Regions from separate parts of the Variovorax sp. P4_B11 genome, predicted to be linked through region 4. Evidence: predicted binding sites of a transcription regulator. Region 4 holds the regulator's gene; each other region holds the start of a gene.
The links. The regulator sigma-54, encoded in region 4, starts transcription at its own class of promoters, with help from an activator protein. The targets are predictions, from matches to a motif close to TGGCANGNAANCTGCTTT.
Positions count from the first base shown of each region.

Region 1: nifB (nitrogenase cofactor biosynthesis protein NifB) is a predicted target of sigma-54. The motif match lies at 1,591-1,608, and genes of this name have one in related genera.
Region 2: glnA (type I glutamate--ammonia ligase) is a predicted target of sigma-54. The motif match lies at 1,854-1,871, and genes of this name have one in related genera.
Region 3: hmpA (NO-inducible flavohemoprotein) is a predicted target of sigma-54. The motif match lies at 1,725-1,742, and genes of this name have one in related genera.

Region 1 covers NZ_JBFUHO010000033.1:48,693-52,903, reverse strand. Annotated here, with positions in the region: gene nifB (nitrogenase cofactor biosynthesis protein NifB) at 1-1,547, opposite strand, end outside; partial or broken gene AC1DYD_RS25370 (cysteine synthase B) at 1,727-1,843, shown strand; gene nifA (nif-specific transcriptional activator NifA) at 1,851-3,557, opposite strand; gene AC1DYD_RS25360 (IscS subfamily cysteine desulfurase) at 3,875-4,211, shown strand, end outside.
Region 2 covers NZ_JBFUHO010000005.1:225,928-230,138, reverse strand. Annotated here, with positions in the region: partial or broken gene AC1DYD_RS08175 (hypothetical protein) at 1-217, opposite strand, end outside; gene glnA (type I glutamate--ammonia ligase) at 393-1,808, opposite strand; gene AC1DYD_RS08165 (competence/damage-inducible protein A) at 1,956-2,756, opposite strand; gene AC1DYD_RS08160 (EI24 domain-containing protein) at 2,753-3,625, opposite strand; gene AC1DYD_RS08155 (sterol desaturase family protein) at 3,665-4,211, opposite strand, start outside.
Region 3 covers NZ_JBFUHO010000014.1:22,671-26,881, reverse strand. Annotated here, with positions in the region: gene selD (selenide, water dikinase SelD) at 1-19, shown strand, start outside; gene norR (nitric oxide reductase transcriptional regulator NorR) at 24-1,652, opposite strand; gene hmpA (NO-inducible flavohemoprotein) at 1,780-2,970, shown strand; gene AC1DYD_RS14890 (porin family protein) at 2,978-3,757, opposite strand; gene AC1DYD_RS14885 (LysR family transcriptional regulator) at 3,848-4,211, opposite strand, start outside.
Region 4 covers NZ_JBFUHO010000010.1:80,658-84,868, reverse strand. Annotated here, with positions in the region: gene lptA (lipopolysaccharide transport periplasmic protein LptA) at 1-567, shown strand, start outside; gene lptB (LPS export ABC transporter ATP-binding protein) at 564-1,358, shown strand; gene AC1DYD_RS12405 (RNA polymerase factor sigma-54) at 1,372-2,952, shown strand; gene AC1DYD_RS12400 (phospholipase D family protein) at 2,955-4,211, shown strand, end outside.

The sequences.
Region 1 (4,211 bases), on a different contig from region 4:
TCGCCGCGGTCCTGGTGCACGATGGCGCCGCTGGCGATGCGGCCGCGGTAGTCGTTGAACCAGGCCAGCGCCGCCTTCTCGATGAACTCGCCTGTGTACTGGTCGACCGGCTCGATGCCGGCCTGGGCGAGTTCGTCCTTCGGGCAGGCGCCGATCTTGGCGACCAGCACGGCGTGGCAGTCGTTGATGGCGCGCACCACCGACGGCAGCTGCTCGTCGTCGCCGAAGCCGCCCTGGCAATAGAGGTCGACGCGGCGATGGCCGACGAACAGCGCTTCGGCCGCCGAGACCTCGAAGATCTGGAACTCGGTGACGTGGCCGAAGTGCTCGTTCACGCGGCCGCCGCCCTTCGTCGCGACGGCGACCAGCACCTTCAGGTCGTCGGCCACGTCGATGGCTGCCGCTTCGGCCAGCGCCTCGCGCTTGGCGGCGAACTGCGCCTGGCGTTCGACCTCGACCTTGTCCTGGTAGGCGCGGCGGCGGTCGAGGTCGTAGACCACTTCCATCTCTTCGATCTTGTCGAGCGTGAACTCCTCGCTGCGGTCCTCGCCCAGCAGGCCGACCGCGTCGGCGCGGCACTGGCGGCAGTGGCGCATCAGGTTGGCGCCGCCCATGCAGGCGTCCTGCACGGCCTTGAGTTCCTGCGCGCTCGGGCCGCGCTGGCCGGTGAGCCCGAAGTGCGTGCCGTGCTCGGCCTCCGAGATGAGCGGCATGATGTTGTGCAGGAAGGCGCCGCGCTTCTTCACCTCGCGGTTGACTTCGATCAGGTGCTCGTCGTTGATGCCGGGGATCAGCACCGAATTGATCTTGGTCAGCACCCCGCGCGCAGTGAGCATCTCCAGGCCCAGCATCTGCCGCTCGTGCAGGATGCGCGCGGCCTCGACGCCGGTCACGCGCTTGTGCTCCCAGAAGATCCACGGATAGATCTTGGCACCCACCACCGGGTCGACCATGTTGATGGTGATCGTGACGTGGTCGATGTTGTACTTGCAGATCTCGTCGACCAGGTCGGGCAGCGCCAGACCGTTGGTCGACAGGCACAGCTTGATGTCGGGTGCCTGCTCCTGCAGCATCCGGAAGGTGTCGAAGGTCTTCTTCGGGCTCGCGAGCGAATCGCCGGGGCCGGCGATGCCCAGCACCGTCATCTGCGGAATCTCGCTGGCCACCGCGACGACCTTCTTCACCGCCTGTTCGGGCGTGAGCTTCTGCGACACGACACCGGGGCGCGACTCGTTGCTGCAGTCGTACTTGCGGTTGCAGTAGTTGCACTGGATGTTGCAGGCCGGCGCGACCGCCACATGCATGCGCGCGTAGTGGTGATGCGCTTCTTCTGAATAGCAGGGATGGTTCTTGACCTTGTCCCAGATCTCCTGCGGCATGTCGTCAGGCCCGCCGGAGCTGCCGCAACTGGCCTTGCCTTCGCCGCCGGACGTGCCGCAGCCGCCGCCGGTTTCAGGCAGCGCGATCGCGGCGCCGAGGGGTTTGATCTGGCCGATGCCGACATAGGTCATGGCTGGCATGGAACCGGCGTGCGTACTGGCTTGCATGGTGACCTTTTCTCGCGACCGACGGTGGCCGCATGAGGGTCTTAAAGCCAAATTCGTGCCACGTAAAAAGTCCTTTGAAATCAATGGCCTGAACGATTTGTCGGGTGTGTCGTACCCGACAGCTCCCACAATTGCGCCAAGCCCTGTCAGCGATGCGACAAAGGCCACACTGCACGCCCGGCGCCTGCCGGCTCGCGCTGCGGATCAGCGCGCAGGTGGAGAACGCCGCCATCGTGCTCATGGCGTGCGACCGCGGCGACCGCGGCGACCGCTATCGGTCGACGGGCGTGTTTCCGGGGTCGCTCAGAACTTGCGCACCTCGATCTCGTGCTTGCGCAGCGCGTAGCCCATCTGGCGCGGCGAGATCTTCAGCAGGCGCGCGGCCTTGGCCTGGACCCAGCCGGAATGCTCCATCGCCCAGATCAGGCGTTCGTGCTCGCCTTCGGGTTTGCCATCGTCGGCCGGCTGAGCGGCCGGATTCGGCAGGATGCCCTGCGCGGCAGCTTCGCCGTCGGGCATCGGCACCGGCTCGGTGGCCCCCGGTGTCGCGACATCGGCGCCGGAACGCGGCGGCGCCATCGGCACTTCGGTGACGGGAATATCGGCCAGCCGGCCGGGCCGCACGGCGTCTTCGCGATCGATGTGATGCAGCACCTGGGTCAGACAGCGGTTTCCCTGGCACGGAAAGGCGAGGTCGGTGATGACATCGCCGTGCGACATGGTGGCCGTGCGCTCCACGCAGTTCTCGAGCTCGCGCACGTTGCCCGGCCAGTAGCAGCTGGTCAGCACACGCATCGCCGCCGTGTCGAAACGGGCGTTGCGCGAATTCTCGCGATTGAAGCGCTCCAGGAAATGCTGCGCCATGGCCGGAATGTCCCCGCGCCGCTCGCGCAGCGGCGGCAACTGGATGCTGACCACATTGATGCGGTAGTACAAGTCGGCGCGAAACTCGCCGGCCTGCACCATGCGCTCGAGACTGCGGTTGGTGGCAAGAATCAGGCGGACGTCGACCTTCACCGCCGCGTTGCCGCCCACGCGCTCGAATTCGCGCTCCTGCAGCACGCGCAGCAGCTTGGCCTGGAACGAAGCCGAAATGTCGCCGATCTCGTCGAGGAACAGGGTCCCGCCGTGCGCCATCTCGAAGCGCCCCTTGCGCTGGCCCTGGGCGCCGGTGAAGGCGCCCTTCTCGTGGCCGAACAGCTCGCTCTCCAGCAGCGATTCGGTGAGCGCCGCGCAGTTGACGCGCACGAAGGCCTCGGACTTGCGCGGAGAGAGGTTGTGGATGGCACGCGCGATCACCTCCTTGCCGGTGCCGCTTTCGCCGCGCAGCAGCACGGTGGTGCGCGCCGGCGCGACCTGGTGGACCTGCTCGAACACTTCCTGCATCGGCGCGGAGACGCCCACCACCTGGTCCAGCTGGCGGCCGGGCTTGAGCACCTTGTGCATGCGGCGCACCTCGTCCTGCATGGCGTCGTGCGCGGCACTGACACTGCGATGCAGCAGCAACGCCTGGCCCATCAGCGTGGCCACCATCTTGAGCAGCTGCAGCTCATCCGCGAAGACGCGCCGCTCGCCGGGATTGAGACAGTCGATGGCGAGCACGCCCACGGTGCGGCGGTCCGCGCGAATGGGCATGCCCAGCATCGCGACGGTGGCACCCGGCATCTGGTCGGCGCCCCCCGTGCGGTTGAGGAACAGGGGTTCGGCGCACACGTCGGGCACCATGGCCGGCATGCCGCTCGCGTAGACGCGGCCCACGATGCCTTCGCCGGGCGCGAAGCGCAGGCGTCCCTGCTCCTCGCGCGAGAGGCCGACCGCACAGAGGCCGTGCAGCTTGCCATCGGGCTCGGCAAGCACGACAAAGGCGCGGCGCCAGTCGAAGGCGTGCAGCAGATAGTTCAAGGCTTCGCGGAAGGTCTTGGCGACATCCAGCGAAGTGGCCAACGTCTTGCTGACCTCGTAGACCGCATCGAGCTCGCGTCGAGCTTCAATCGCTTGCATCTTCATCATGGGAGTCCCGTTCTCGTGCGACACCGGACCTGTTGCATCGAGCCAGGAAACGCACCGGAAACGGACGCCCTGACAACGCAACAACCTTGGCCGCGTCTCACGCAAGAAACATACCCAGCGGCATCGCACACCCCGCGCGCCGAGCGCCCGTGAAACACACATTTACGACAAACGAGACATGCGCGCTTCGACCGGCCGCGCGGACCGCGCACAAAGCCAACAAACAGTCCTCCGAAACACCTGTTTGACAGGAAAAAGCGCATGGCATCGAAGTTGCGAAACAGGCTGCGTCCTTCCTCACATTCCAGGAGCCCGCCATGCCGGAACCCGTTCGCGACGAAGCCGCTTCCCGCACCGCCCGCACGGTGTATCTCGACTACGCGGCCACCACGCCGGTCGACCGCCGCGTGGCGAGCCGGATGATTCCCTACCTGACCGAGATGTACGGGAATCCCGCGAGCCGCTCGCATGCCTACGGCTGGGCCGCGGAAGAAGCCGTGGAGCTGGCGCGCGAGCAGGTCTGCGCCCTCGTCAATGCCGATCCGCGCGAGATCGTCTGGACCTCCGGTGCCACCGAATCGAACAACCTCGCCATCAAGGGCGTGGCGCATTTCCATCGCGCCAAGGGCCGCCACCTGGTGACAGTCGCGACGG
Region 2 (4,211 bases), on a different contig from region 4:
CTGGCGCGGCAGGCGCCGCCGAGGCGAAGGGCCGGGTGCCCTGCACGATGGTCAGATTGCCGCCTTCCATCACCTTGCAGCCGCGCTGCTGGGCGACGGTCGCGTTGTTGGTGTATTCATTGCCGCAGCGCCAGACGCGCTCTTGTTGCGCCTGGGCCTGCAAGGGCACGCCGGCTGCCGCCACGGCGGTCAGCAGGAAAACGGAGAAAGTCTTCATGGTCTTGGGTGTAGTGCGCCGCAAACCGGCATTTTCATGCAATTCGAAACAGATCCGGCCCGGATGTTCCCGACCAAACAAAAAGGACGGCCGCAGCCGTCCTTTTTTAACGCTCCGGGCGCCAGCCCGGATTCCATTCACTGCTGGGCAGTTTCCTGGTCTGTCCCGCAAGGTCTCACAAGGAGTAGTACATGTCGAACTCGACCGGATGGGTGGCCATCCGGAAGCGCGTGACCTCCTGCATCTTGAGGTCGATGTAGGCATCGATGTACGCGTCGGTGAACACGCCGCCCTTGGTCAGGAAGGCACGGTCCTTGTCGAGGTACTCGAGCGCCTGGTCGAGGCTGTGGCAGACGGTCGGGATCAGCGCGTCTTCTTCCGGCGGCAGGTGGTACAGGTCCTTGCTGGCGGCTTCGCCCGGGTGGATCTTGTTCTCGACGCCGTCGAGTCCGGCCATCAGCAGCGCCGCGAAGCCGAGGTACGGGTTCATCAGCGGATCCGGGAAGCGCGCTTCGACGCGGCGGCCCTTCGGGTTGGCCACGAACGGGATGCGGATCGAGGCCGAGCGGTTCTTGGCCGAGTAGGCCAGCTTGACCGGGGCTTCGAAGCCGGGCACCAGGCGCTTGTAGCTGTTGGTGCCGGGGTTCGTGATGGCGTTCAGCGCGCGGGCGTGCTTGATGATGCCGCCGATGTAGTGCAGCGCGAAGTCGCTCAGGCCGGCGTAGCCGTCACCGGCGAACAGGTTCTTGCCGTCCTTCCAGACCGACTGGTGCACGTGCATGCCGGAGCCGTTGTCGCCGACGATCGGCTTCGGCATGAAGGTGGCGGTCTTGCCGTAGGCGTGGGCCACGTTGTGGATCACGTACTTCTGCAGCTGGACCCAGTCGGCGCGCTGGATCAGCGTGCTGAACTTGGTGCCGAGTTCCATCTGGCCGGCATTGGCCACTTCGTGGTGATGCACTTCGACCGGGATGCCCAGCGATTCGAGCACCAGGCACATCTCGGAGCGCATGTCCTGGAAGCTGTCGACCGGGGGCACCGGGAAGTAGCCGCCCTTGACCGCCGGACGGTGGCCGGTGTTGCCGTGCTCGAATTCCTTGCCGGTGTTCCAGGCGGCTTCTTCGGATTCGATCTTGACCGAGCAGCCCGACATGTCGTTGGACCAGCGCACGCCGTCGAACACGAAGAACTCGGGTTCCGGTCCGAAGAAGGCGGTGTCGCCCAGGCCCGAAGCCTTCATGTAGGCCTCGGCGCGCTTGGCCAGCGAGCGCGGGTCGCGTTCGTAGGGCTTGCCGTCCGAGGGGTCGACCACGTCGCAGGTCAGGATCAGGGTGGTCTCTTCGAAGAAGGGGTCGATGTTGGCCGTGTTCGGATCGGGCATGAGCTGCATGTCCGATGCTTCGATGCCCTTCCAACCGGCGATCGAGGAGCCATCGAAAGCGTGGCCCGAAGTGAACTTGTCTTCATCGAACGCAGACACAGGCACGGTCACGTGCTGTTCTTTGCCGCGGGTATCGGTGAAGCGGAAATCGACGAACTTGACCTCGTTTTCCTTCACGAGTTTGAGTACGTCGGCGACGGTCTTGGCCATCAGGTTCTCCTTGGTATGGACAGTGGTTGGAAGTACGGGATTCGGAATGCAGTTTCTATGCCCATTGTCACTGCCGCGGACAGCGCGGCGGCAGGCTGGGCATCACCCAAAACAAGGCAATTTGTAACCAGTTTGGTGCACGCAGTTTCAACGCACCATTTCGGGGCCGAGGCGTGCCTCAAAGCCGTGCAGGCCTGCCAGCAACTGGGCGTAGGCCGCCTCGACCCGGCTGGCGTCGCCCTTGACGCCGAGTTCGATGTGGCGCCCGTGCTCCGGGTGGTCGACGCTCGGGAGACTGAACACCTTGATGCCCGGATGATCCCGCTCGACGGCCTGCATGAGCGGCGTCAGCGTGGCCTCCATGGCGCCGTAGACGATCACCGATTTCTCGGCGGCGCGACCGCGCGCGAACAAGCCGGCATAGCGACTGTCGAGCACCGACTCGATCATCGGCCAGGCCATCACCGGGAAGCCCGGCACGAAGTGCACGTCGCCGACGCTGAAGCCGGGGATCTTGTTGTAGGTGTTGGGGATGATCTTCGCGCCGAGCGGAAACACGCCCATGTTGAGGCGGTGGATGTTGTCCGGGCGATCCGGCACGTAGACCGTGCCCTGCTCGCGCGCCGTGTCCTGCATGCGCTCGCGGATCAGCGCCTCGGCCTCGGGGTGCAGTGCCAGCGGCACGCCCAGTGCCGCGGCCGCGCATTGGCGCGTGTGGTCGTCGGGCGTGGCGCCGATGCCGCCGGTGGAGAACACGATGTCGCCCGATGCGAAGGCGCGGCCCAGCGCCGACGTAATGCGCGCCGGCACGTCGCCCACGTACTCGGCCCAGCCCAGTTCGAGCCCGCGCGCGGCGAGCAGCTCGATGACCTTGGGCATGTGCTTGTCGATGCGCTTGCCCGACAGGATTTCGTCGCCGACGACGATCAGACCGAAAGCACGACTCATGGGGCACTCCATTGGCTGGCGGCCGCGCTGGCATCGGCCAGCCCGGGGGTGGAAGTCGAGAGGGCCGCCGTTGCGCGCTGTGCCCGCAGTTGCGCCAGGGCGTCGAGGCAGTAGTGGGCGAACCACAATGCCGAGAAGGCGAACACCAGCGTGTAGATCCAGATCGCCAGCGGCGCCAGCACGAAGAAGGCGGCGGCGAACAGCAGGCCCGAGGCCCAGACGATGCTGGGAGCGGCGCCGAGGTAGCCGCAGAGCACGCCGATGCCGAGCAGCGGCAGCCGGTGGGCGCGCAGCAAGGTATCGCGCTCCTCGGGGCTGGCATGCTCGGCCAGGGCATCGAAACTCATCACGCGGTAGGTCAGCCAGCCCCAGATCAGCGGCGGAAGGATGAGGACCAGCGGCGGAATCAGCCACAGCGGCATCGACACCACCAGCGCCAACAGCGCCAGCACGGTCAAGCCGATCGAACGAGCCACGCTGCCGAAGAAGGAGGCGCCCTTCTTCTGTTCCAGGCTGGCGAAGCGCCGCTCGGCCACCAGCCGCGTCAGCGCCGGCGCCATGACGCCGGCCACGACCAGCAGCGACACCACCACGATCAGCGGCGTGGCAGCGAAGACCACCACCAGCGGCGCCAGCGCGGACGCCACGTCGCCCGAGAAGAAGCGCCCGATCCAGCTCCAGAAGCTGGCCAGCAAGGGCCAGGCATCGAGCGACTCGCGGGTCCAGGCGACCGCGGCGTCCCAGTAGAAATAGCCGAACACCGCCGCCAGCGCGACCATCAGGCCCAGCGGCAGCAGCGACAGCACGATCACCCGCGGGTGCAGGCAATAGGCGACCGACCGCCAGAAGGAATCGAGGAGAAGACGCATCGGGTGCCGAGGATAACGCCAGCGCGTGACGCGGCGCCCTCAATCCCTGCCGAACAGGCGCCGGAGTCCGAGCCATTGCTGGGCCCAGAAGCCGCGTCCGTAGTCGCGCACCCGGCCCTTGGCGTCGGGCTCGACCTGGTCGCGGATGCCAGTGGCGTCGTAGCGATCCTCGAAGTTGACGGTCCGCAAGAGCATGTCCCACCAAGGCAGCAGCACGCCAAAGTTGTGGCCGCCGAGCGTCTTCGGCCCCCCGGACTCATGGCCGATGCCGATCGAATGGTGCACGCGGTGAAAGCGCGGGCTGATCCACAGGCGCTCGCCGAGGGCACCGAAGCCGAGGCGCAGGTTGGCATGCTGCAGGCTCTGGCTGAGCTGCGTGAAAGCGACGATGGCGATGAACTGCCCCGGCGCGACGCCGATCAGCTGCGCCACGACGACGATGATCGCGTCGTGGATCAGGTCGTCGAGCAGGTGATTGCGGTCGTCGCTCCACATCGTCATCTGGCGCTGCGAGTGGTGCAGCGAATGCAGCGCCCACCACCAGCGGAAACGGTGCTGGCCGCGGTGGATCAGGTACTCCACCCCA
Region 3 (4,211 bases), on a different contig from region 4:
TTTGCGCATCCTGGCCTGAAGCCTCACGGTGCGCGCGACCCCTGGCCGGGCGGCTCCAGCGCGACACCCAGCCGTTTCGCCAGCCGGATCAGGTTGGCGCGGTCGAGGCCGAGCGACTGCGCCGCCGCCGCCCGGTTGAAACCATGCGCCGCGAGCGCCGTGCGGACCCGTTCCCGCTTCAGCGCATCGACCGCGTCCTGAAGCAATTCGCCCTCTCGCCCGCTGCCGGCCGCACTGTCGGGCCCGGCCACCGTGGCGTCGCCCGCGGCCGACAGTGCATTGCCGGGGTGCGCCTCCAGTTCCAGGTCTTCCGCGCCCAGGCTCAGGATGCGCGGCCGCTGCGGGTGCCGGGCGCGCGCCTTCAGCACGCTGCGGCCGAGCAAGTGCTCCAGTTCGCGCACGTTGCCCGGCCAGCCATAGGCCAGCAGCGCCGCCTGCGCGCTCGGATCCAGCCGGGCGGCGCCGACGCCGAGACGGGAACGGTTCTCCTCGAGGAAGAAGCCGCTGAGCAGCAGCACGTCGCGGCCCCGCTCCCGCAACGGTGGCACACGCAGCGGATAGGCGCTCACGCGGTGATAGAAGTCGGCCCGCAGCCGCCCGGCCCGCACCTCTTCGGCGAGATCGCGGTTGCTGGCCGCGATCAGGCGCACATCCACGCGGTGCTCGCGGTCGGAGCCCAGGCGCTGCAGCTGGCCGCTCTGCAGCACACGCAGCAGCTTGGCCTGCACCGGCATCGAGAGCTCGCCGACCTCGTCGAGAAACAGCGTGCCGCCGTCGGCCAGCTCGAACTTGCCCGGCCGGTCGCCGGTGGCGCCCGTGAAGGCGCCCTTCACGTGGCCGAAGAGTTCGCTCTCGACCAGCGTCTCGGGCAAGGCTGCGCAGTTGAGACTGATCATCGGTCGCGCCGCCCGCGCCGAGCCGGCATGGATCGCCTCCGCGACCAGTTCCTTGCCGACGCCGGTCTCGCCCTGGATCAGCACCGACAGCTCGCTGCCGGCGACCAGCCGGATGTCGGCCAGCAACTGGCGCATGGCCGCACTGCGCCCGATCAGCTCGCGCGCCCGCGGCGCGGCGGCGAGCCTGAAGCCCTCCGCGCGCAGGCTCTCGAGCGCGACCCGGTTCTCGAGCTGCTCGATGCGGCCGGCCACGGTCACGATCGCTGCGGCCAGGTTCGCGAACAGTTGCAGCGCCGCCAGGTCTCCGCGCGAGAAGCGGTCGGCCTGCAGCGCGTCGAGCGTCAGCAGGCCCCAGATCCGCTGGTTGAGCTGGATCGGGCAGCCGACGCAATCGTGCACGTCGAGGCCGCCGTGCACGCCCTCCACCAGGCCGTCGTACGGGTCCGGCAGCGGACTGTCGGACGGAAAGCGCAAGGGCCCGCCCGCTCCCAGCAGCGCAGCGAAGCGCGGGTGCTCGGCGATCCGGAAACGGCGGCCCAGCGTGTCGCGGCTCAAGCCATCGACCGCCAGCGGCAGCAGACTGCCGTCCTCCAGCCGAAGCAGCGCCGCCGCATCGCAGGGCAGCAGCAGGCGCAGCGCCTGCAGCAGGCGGCGGTAGAGTTCCTCGCCGGGCAGGCCGGCGCCCATGTCCGCCAACAGCGGCGCAACCGCCTCGAGCAGCTTGTCGGCAGTCAGATGGACACGTTGATGAGTCATTGAGACACGATGTTAGCTGGGTCAAAGAGACACTGATCGCGCCAAGTCATTGATTTTCCTGGCGGGTGCGCCTGGAACGGGTATTGCAGTGCACAAGACATTCAATGTGCACTCCAGGAACCCTTCCATGCTGACCACCCAACAAAAGTCCATCGTCACCGCCACCGTGCCGCTGCTCGAAACCGGCGGCGAGGCGCTGACGACCCACTTCTACCGGATCATGCTCGGCGAGCATCCGGAAGTGCGGCCGCTCTTCAACCAGGCCCACCAGGCCAGCGGCGAACAGCCGCGTGCGCTCGCCAACGGCGTGCTGATGTATGCGAAGAACATCGACCGGCTCGAGGCGCTCGGCGATCTCGCCGGCCAGATCGTCAACAAGCACGTCGCGCTGCAGGTGCAGCCCGAGCACTATCCGATCGTCGGCGCCTGCCTGCTGCGCGCGATCCGCGAGGTGCTGGGTGCCGAGATCGCCACCGACGAGGTCATCGCCGCCTGGGCCGCCGCCTACGGCCAGCTTGCCGACATCCTGATCGGCGCCGAGAAGCAGGCCTACGACGAGCGCGCCGACGGGCCCGGCGGCTGGCGCGGCGCCAGGTCGTTCACGGTGGTGAAGAAAGAGGTCGAGAGCGAGGAGATCCATTCCTTCTATCTCGCGCCGACCGATGGCGGCCCGATCCTCGACTTCAAGCCCGGCCAGTACATCGGCCTGCGGCTGGTGGTCGACGGCCAGGAGATCCGCCGCAACTACTCGCTGTCGGCGGCGCCGAACGGCAAGACCTACCGCATCAGCGTCAAGCGCGAAGCCGGCGGCCTGGCGTCCAACTACCTGCACGACCAGCTCGGCGAAGGCGGCACGGTCGAGCTGTTCCCGCCTGCGGGCGCCTTCACGCTGGAGGCCAGCGAGCGGCCGCTGGTGCTGATCAGCGGCGGCGTCGGCATCACGCCGACGCTGGCGATGCTCGAGGCTGCGCTGAAGACCTCGCGCGCCGTGCATTTCATCCATTGCGCACGCACCCGCGGCGTGCACGCCTTCCGCCAAGCCATCGATGCGCTGGCGCACAAGCACCCGCAGCTCGAGCGCTTCTATTGCTACGAGGAGGTTGCCAGGGACGCAGCGCAAGCCGATGCACCGCACGCGGTGGGCCGGCTCGACGCCCAGAAGCTTGCACAGTGGCTGCCGGCGACGCGCGACATCGATGCCTACTTCCTCGGCCCGAAGCCCTTCATGCAGCAGGTGAAGAGCGCGCTGCGAACCCTGGGCGTGCCGGATCGGCAGGCCCGCTACGAGTTCTTCGGGCCGGCCTCGGCGCTCGAATAGGGCCTCTTCAGAACTTGAAGCCGGCGCCGAAGTAGGGACCGCCCAACGCGATCTTGTTGAGCACGCGGTCGTCGAACGTGTAGCTCAGGTAGCGATAGCCGAACTTCAGCGACACGGTGGGCGAATACTGGTAGCTGGCACCGGCCAGGGCCTGCCAGCTCGAGGTCGCACTGCCTTCACCCACATCCAGGTAGCCGAGCAGAGACCACTTGTCATTGAGCGGCATGAGGGCGCGCACGCCCACGATGCCGTTCCAGGCACCGCCCGAGTCCTCGATCTGGCCTCCCAGACCCCGCAGGCTCGGCGAGATGTTCACGTCGGCCTTGACATTGGCGTAGCGGCCGCCGCCGAGCACGTCGACCGCCACCGGTCCGTTGAGCACGCGGTAGGTGCCGGCCAGGGTGTAGACCTGCTGCACGTAGTCGACGTCGTAGCCGCCCAGGAGCCCGCCGGCGACCTGATTGGAGACGCCGAGCTTGATGTACTGCATGTCGAGAAAGCCGCCCCAGTCGCCCTTGCGGGCCTCCAGCGTGCCCATGGCGCCGAATTCAAGCGCCTTCAGCAGGGTCATGGAATTCACCGAGACGGTGCTGCCGGGCAGCGGGCCGAACTTGAAGTCCGAGCGGACACCGGCCGTCCACAGATAGGGCACGAATTCGAACTGCCAGTCGTTGGTCGATGGAATGTTCTGGGCCGCCACCGGCAGGCATGCCAGCGTGGCGCCGAGGCCGCAGAAGGTGAAGAGGAAGGACCTCGCCGGGAACCGGCCGTGCAGGGTTGGACGCATCGTGTTCGTGGCCTCAGTTGAATTTTGAGCACGACATGATAGGGCCCGGCGGCTACCCGCGAGGCGACATTCGCGGCCGGCATGCGATGCTCAAGCGGAGCCCGGCGCCGAGGCCCCGACTGGCAGCCGGTCGATGATCAGCCGGGCCATCGGCGACGGCGTGCGCCCGTTCAGCGTCACGATGCCCATCTCGGACGCGGTGGACACCAGGCCCTTGACCTCCAGCGCCCGCAGCTGGCCGTCCTCGACCTCCTTCGCCACCGCCGCGTGCGGTGCGGCGAGCACGGAGTCGCATTCGAGCGCGATGGCCTTCAGCAGCCCGACGTCGTCGCATTCGAGCGCCAGCGAGAGCTCGCTCGCCGACGGCAGGCCCGCCAGCCGCGCGAGCGCGGCCCGCACGCCCGCGGGCAGCCGCACAGACAGCACCCCGTGCGCCCACAATTTCGGCAGCGTC
Region 4 (4,211 bases):
AACATCGAGGCCGACGCGATGCGCTACGACGACCTCAAGCAGACCAGCGTGTTCACCGGCAACGTGCTGGTGAACAAGGGCACGATCCAGATCCGCGGCGCGCGCATCGACGTCCGCCAGGACCCCGAGGGCTACCAGTACGGCGTCGTCACGGCCGAACCGGGCAAGCTCTCCTACTTCAAGCAGAAGCGCAATGCCGGCACCGACGAGTGGATCGAGGGCGAGGGCGAGGTCATCGAGTACGACAGCCGCGCCGACAATGTGAAGTTCATCCGCCGCGCGGTCATGCGCCGCCTGATCGGCGCCACGCCCAGCGACGAGAGCAGCGGTCCGCTGATCGTCTACGACCAGAGCAACGACACTTTCACGGTGAATGGCGCGTCGCTGCCGCCGAACGCCGGCGTGGCGACCCAGCCGAGCGGCCGCGTGAAGGCCATCCTGACGCCCAAGCCGGCGACCGTGCCGGCCGCGGCGCCGGCGGCCGGCGCCGCCAAGCCCGCCGCCACGCCGGCGCCGGGCAACAGCCTGCGTTCCACCACCACGCTGGGCGGAGACTTCAAGAAGTGATCGAAGCAGCCGGGATCAGTGCCAGCGACGGCCAGCCGGGCAGCCGGCTGGAGGCGCGCAGCCTGCAAAAGAGCTATGGCAGCCGCAAGGTCGTCAAGGACGTGTCGCTGGCCGTGCAGAAGGGCGAAGTGGTCGGCCTGCTGGGCCCCAACGGCGCCGGCAAGACCACCTCCTTCTACATGATCGTCGGGCTGGTGCGGGCCGACGCCGGCGACATCATGATCGACGGCGAGCCGATCGCCCACATGCCGATCCATCGCCGCGCGCGCATGGGCCTGAGCTATCTGCCGCAGGAGGCCTCGATCTTCCGCAAGCTGACGGTCGAGGAAAACGTGCGCGCCGTGCTCGAACTGCAGAGCGAGCCCGACGAGCAGGGCCGCATGGTGTCGCTCGGCAAGGCGCGCATGGAAGAGCGTCTCGCCGAACTGCTGGCCGACCTGCGGGTCGACCACCTGCGCGATTCGCCGGCGCTGTCGCTGTCCGGCGGCGAGCGCCGCCGGGTCGAGATCGCGCGGGCGCTGGCGACCCAGCCGCGCTTCATCCTGCTGGACGAACCCTTCGCGGGCATCGACCCGATCGCCGTGATCGAGATCCAGCGGATCATCAACTTCCTGAAGGAGCGCGGCATCGGCGTGCTCATCACCGACCACAACGTGCGTGAAACGCTGGGCATCTGCGATCACGCGTTCATCATCAGCGACGGGCACGTGCTGGCACAAGGCACGCCTTCGGAGATCGTCGACAACGCCGAGGTACGGCGCGTGTACCTGGGCGAACACTTCCGGATGTAGGAGCCCAATCTCGATGAAGCAGGGGCTTTCGCTTCGCGTCTCCCAGCACCTGGCGCTCACGCCGCAGCTGCAGCAGTCGATCCGGCTGCTGCAACTGTCCACGCTCGAGCTGAGCCAGGAAGTCGAACAGATGCTCGACGACAACCCGTTCCTCGAGCGCACTGCCGAGGAGGCGGCGCGCGAGGAATTCGGCCTGGAATCGGCGGATGCGCCGGTGCGCGACGAGGATCGGCAGGCCGAAGTCGAGGGCGATTTCGCGCCGGGCCCATCGGCGCCGGCCGAAGTCGCGGTCGCCGCGTCCGAAACCGAGACGGCCACCGCCGACGCCGTCGACGCCGAGCCCGACTGGGAAGGCGACGGCACGGTCGACCTGGCGCCCGACGACAGCGAATGGGGCGGCGACGCCCCGGCGCGCACCAACAACCTGGGCGACGACGAGCGCACCGACGCCACCGAGCTGGCGCGCAGCCAGGAGTCGCTGCAATCCTTCCTGCACCGGCAGGCGCTGGGCCTGCGGCTCAGCGAGACCGATTGCGCCGCGCTGCGCTTCCTGATCGAGTCGCTCAACGACGACGGCTACCTCGAGGATTCGCTGCCGGCCCTGGCTTCGGGCCTGGCCGGCGACGACAACGACCAGTTCGACGACCTAGTGCACCACTTCCAGGTCGCGCTTGGCCTGCTGCAGAGCCTGGAGCCGGTCGGTGTCGGCGCCCGCAACCTCGGCGAGTGCCTGACGATCCAGCTGCGCGCGCTGGCGCATCCCGGCGAGAGCGCCGACGAGGCGCAGGTGCGCGAGACGGCCATTGCGATCTGCAAGCAGCCGATGGAGCTGCTGGCGCGGCGCGACTTCAAGCGTCTCGCGACCCTCACGCGCAGCAACGAGGAAGAGGTTCGCGCGGCCCTGCAGCTGATCGCCAGGCTCGAGCCCAAGCCCGGCCGCCGCTTCGTCGACGTCGAACGCAACGTCGTGATCCCCGACGTGATCGTCACGCGCATCGGCAACGGCACCCACACCAAGTTCCGCGTCATGTTGAACCCCGAGGTCATGCCGCGGCTGCGCGTGCACGACATCTACGCCGGTGCGCTCAAGCAGCACAAGGGCGAAGGCAGCCAGGCGCTGTCGCAGCGGCTGCAGGAGGCGCGCTGGTTCATCAAGAACATCCAGCAGCGCTTCGACACCATCCTGCGGGTGTCGAACGCGATCGTCGAGCGGCAGAAGAGCTTCTTCGTGCACGGCGAGCTGGCGATGCGGCCGCTGGTGCTGCGCGAGATCGCCGACGAGCTCGGCCTGCACGAGTCGACCATCAGCCGCGTGACCACCGCCAAGTACATGGCGACGCCCTACGGCACGGTCGAGCTCAAGTACTTCTTCGGCTCGGCGCTGGGCACCGAGACCGGCGGCAACGCGTCGAGCACCGCGGTGCGGGCGCTGATCAAGCAGTTCGTCAGCGCCGAGGATCTCAAGAAGCCGCTGTCGGACAGCCAGATCTCCGAGATGCTCAAGGAGCAGGGGATCGAATGCGCGCGCCGCACGGTGGCGAAATACCGCGAGGCCCTGCGCATCGCGCCGGCCAATCTGCGCAAGGCACTCTAGCGATGCCTCTCGGCCGGGGCCTGAGGGTGCGCGGGTGGCTCGGCGCGGCACTCGTGGCGGCGACCGTGCTGGCCGGCGGCTGCGCCATGCTGCCGGCCGATTTCGAGCGCCAGCCATCGAGCGCGATCGCGGCCTCCACGGCCACCACGCTGGGGCGGATCGCCAAGGCCTCCGCGCCCGATCCCGACCTGAGCGGCTTCCGGCTGATGCCCGGCGGCGACTTCGCGCTCGACACGCGCTTGCAGCTGGCGCGCCGCGCCGAGCGCACGCTGGACGTCCAGTACTACCAGATCGAGAACGACGAGACCGGCCGCTACTTCCTGCGCAGCCTGCGCGACGCGGCGCTGCGCGGCGTGCGCGTGCGGCTCTTGATGGACGACCTCTACACCTCCGGCGAGGACGAGCTGCTGCTGGCGCTGGCCGCGACGCCGAACCTCGAGCTGCGCCTGTTCAATCCGTTCCCGGCCGGGCGCGGCAGCATGGTGCAGCGCTTCTCGCGTTCGCTGTTCGACTTCGACCGCGTGAACCGCCGGATGCACAACAAGCTCTTCATCGCCGACGGCACGATGGCGGTGGCGGGCGGGCGCAACATCGGCAGCCAATATTTCGCGCAGGCCGCGGGCGCGAACTTCCTGGACATCGACACCTTCGTCGCCGGTGCGCTGGCGAAGCGCCTGGGCAGCCTCTTCGATCTCTACTGGAACAGCCCCTACGTGCGGCCGATCGGCACCGTGGTCGCTTCCTCGCTGACGCCCGAGGAACTGCAGCGGCGCTTCGAGCAGGCCACCGGCCCCGCCAACACCCCGGCGCCGCGGCCGCCGGCGCCGAACGACGTCCTGGGCTACGCGCCGCTGGGGCCGGAGCTGAAGGACGGCGCCCGGCTCGACCTGATCTGGACCCTGGCCGAGGCCTATGCCGACGCGCCCGACCGCGTAGTCGGCAAGACCGCGTCCTATGGCGGCGTGCCGCTGCTCGATGTCGACAGCGTGCGCTACAACGTGATCGAGCAGATGCGGCGCTCGCGTTCCGAAGTCACGCTGGTGTCGCCCTACCTGATCCCGGGCAAGGCCGGGCTCGAGGTGATGCGCGAGGTCCGCGGCCGCGGGGTCCGGATCAGCGTCGTCACCAATTCGCTCGCGGCCACCGACGAGCCGCTGGTCCACACCGGCTACCGGCGCTACCGGCCCGACATGCTGCGCCTCGGCGTCGAGATCCACGAGCTGAGCTCGGCGCGCACCAAGCGCAGCGTGCGGCTCGGG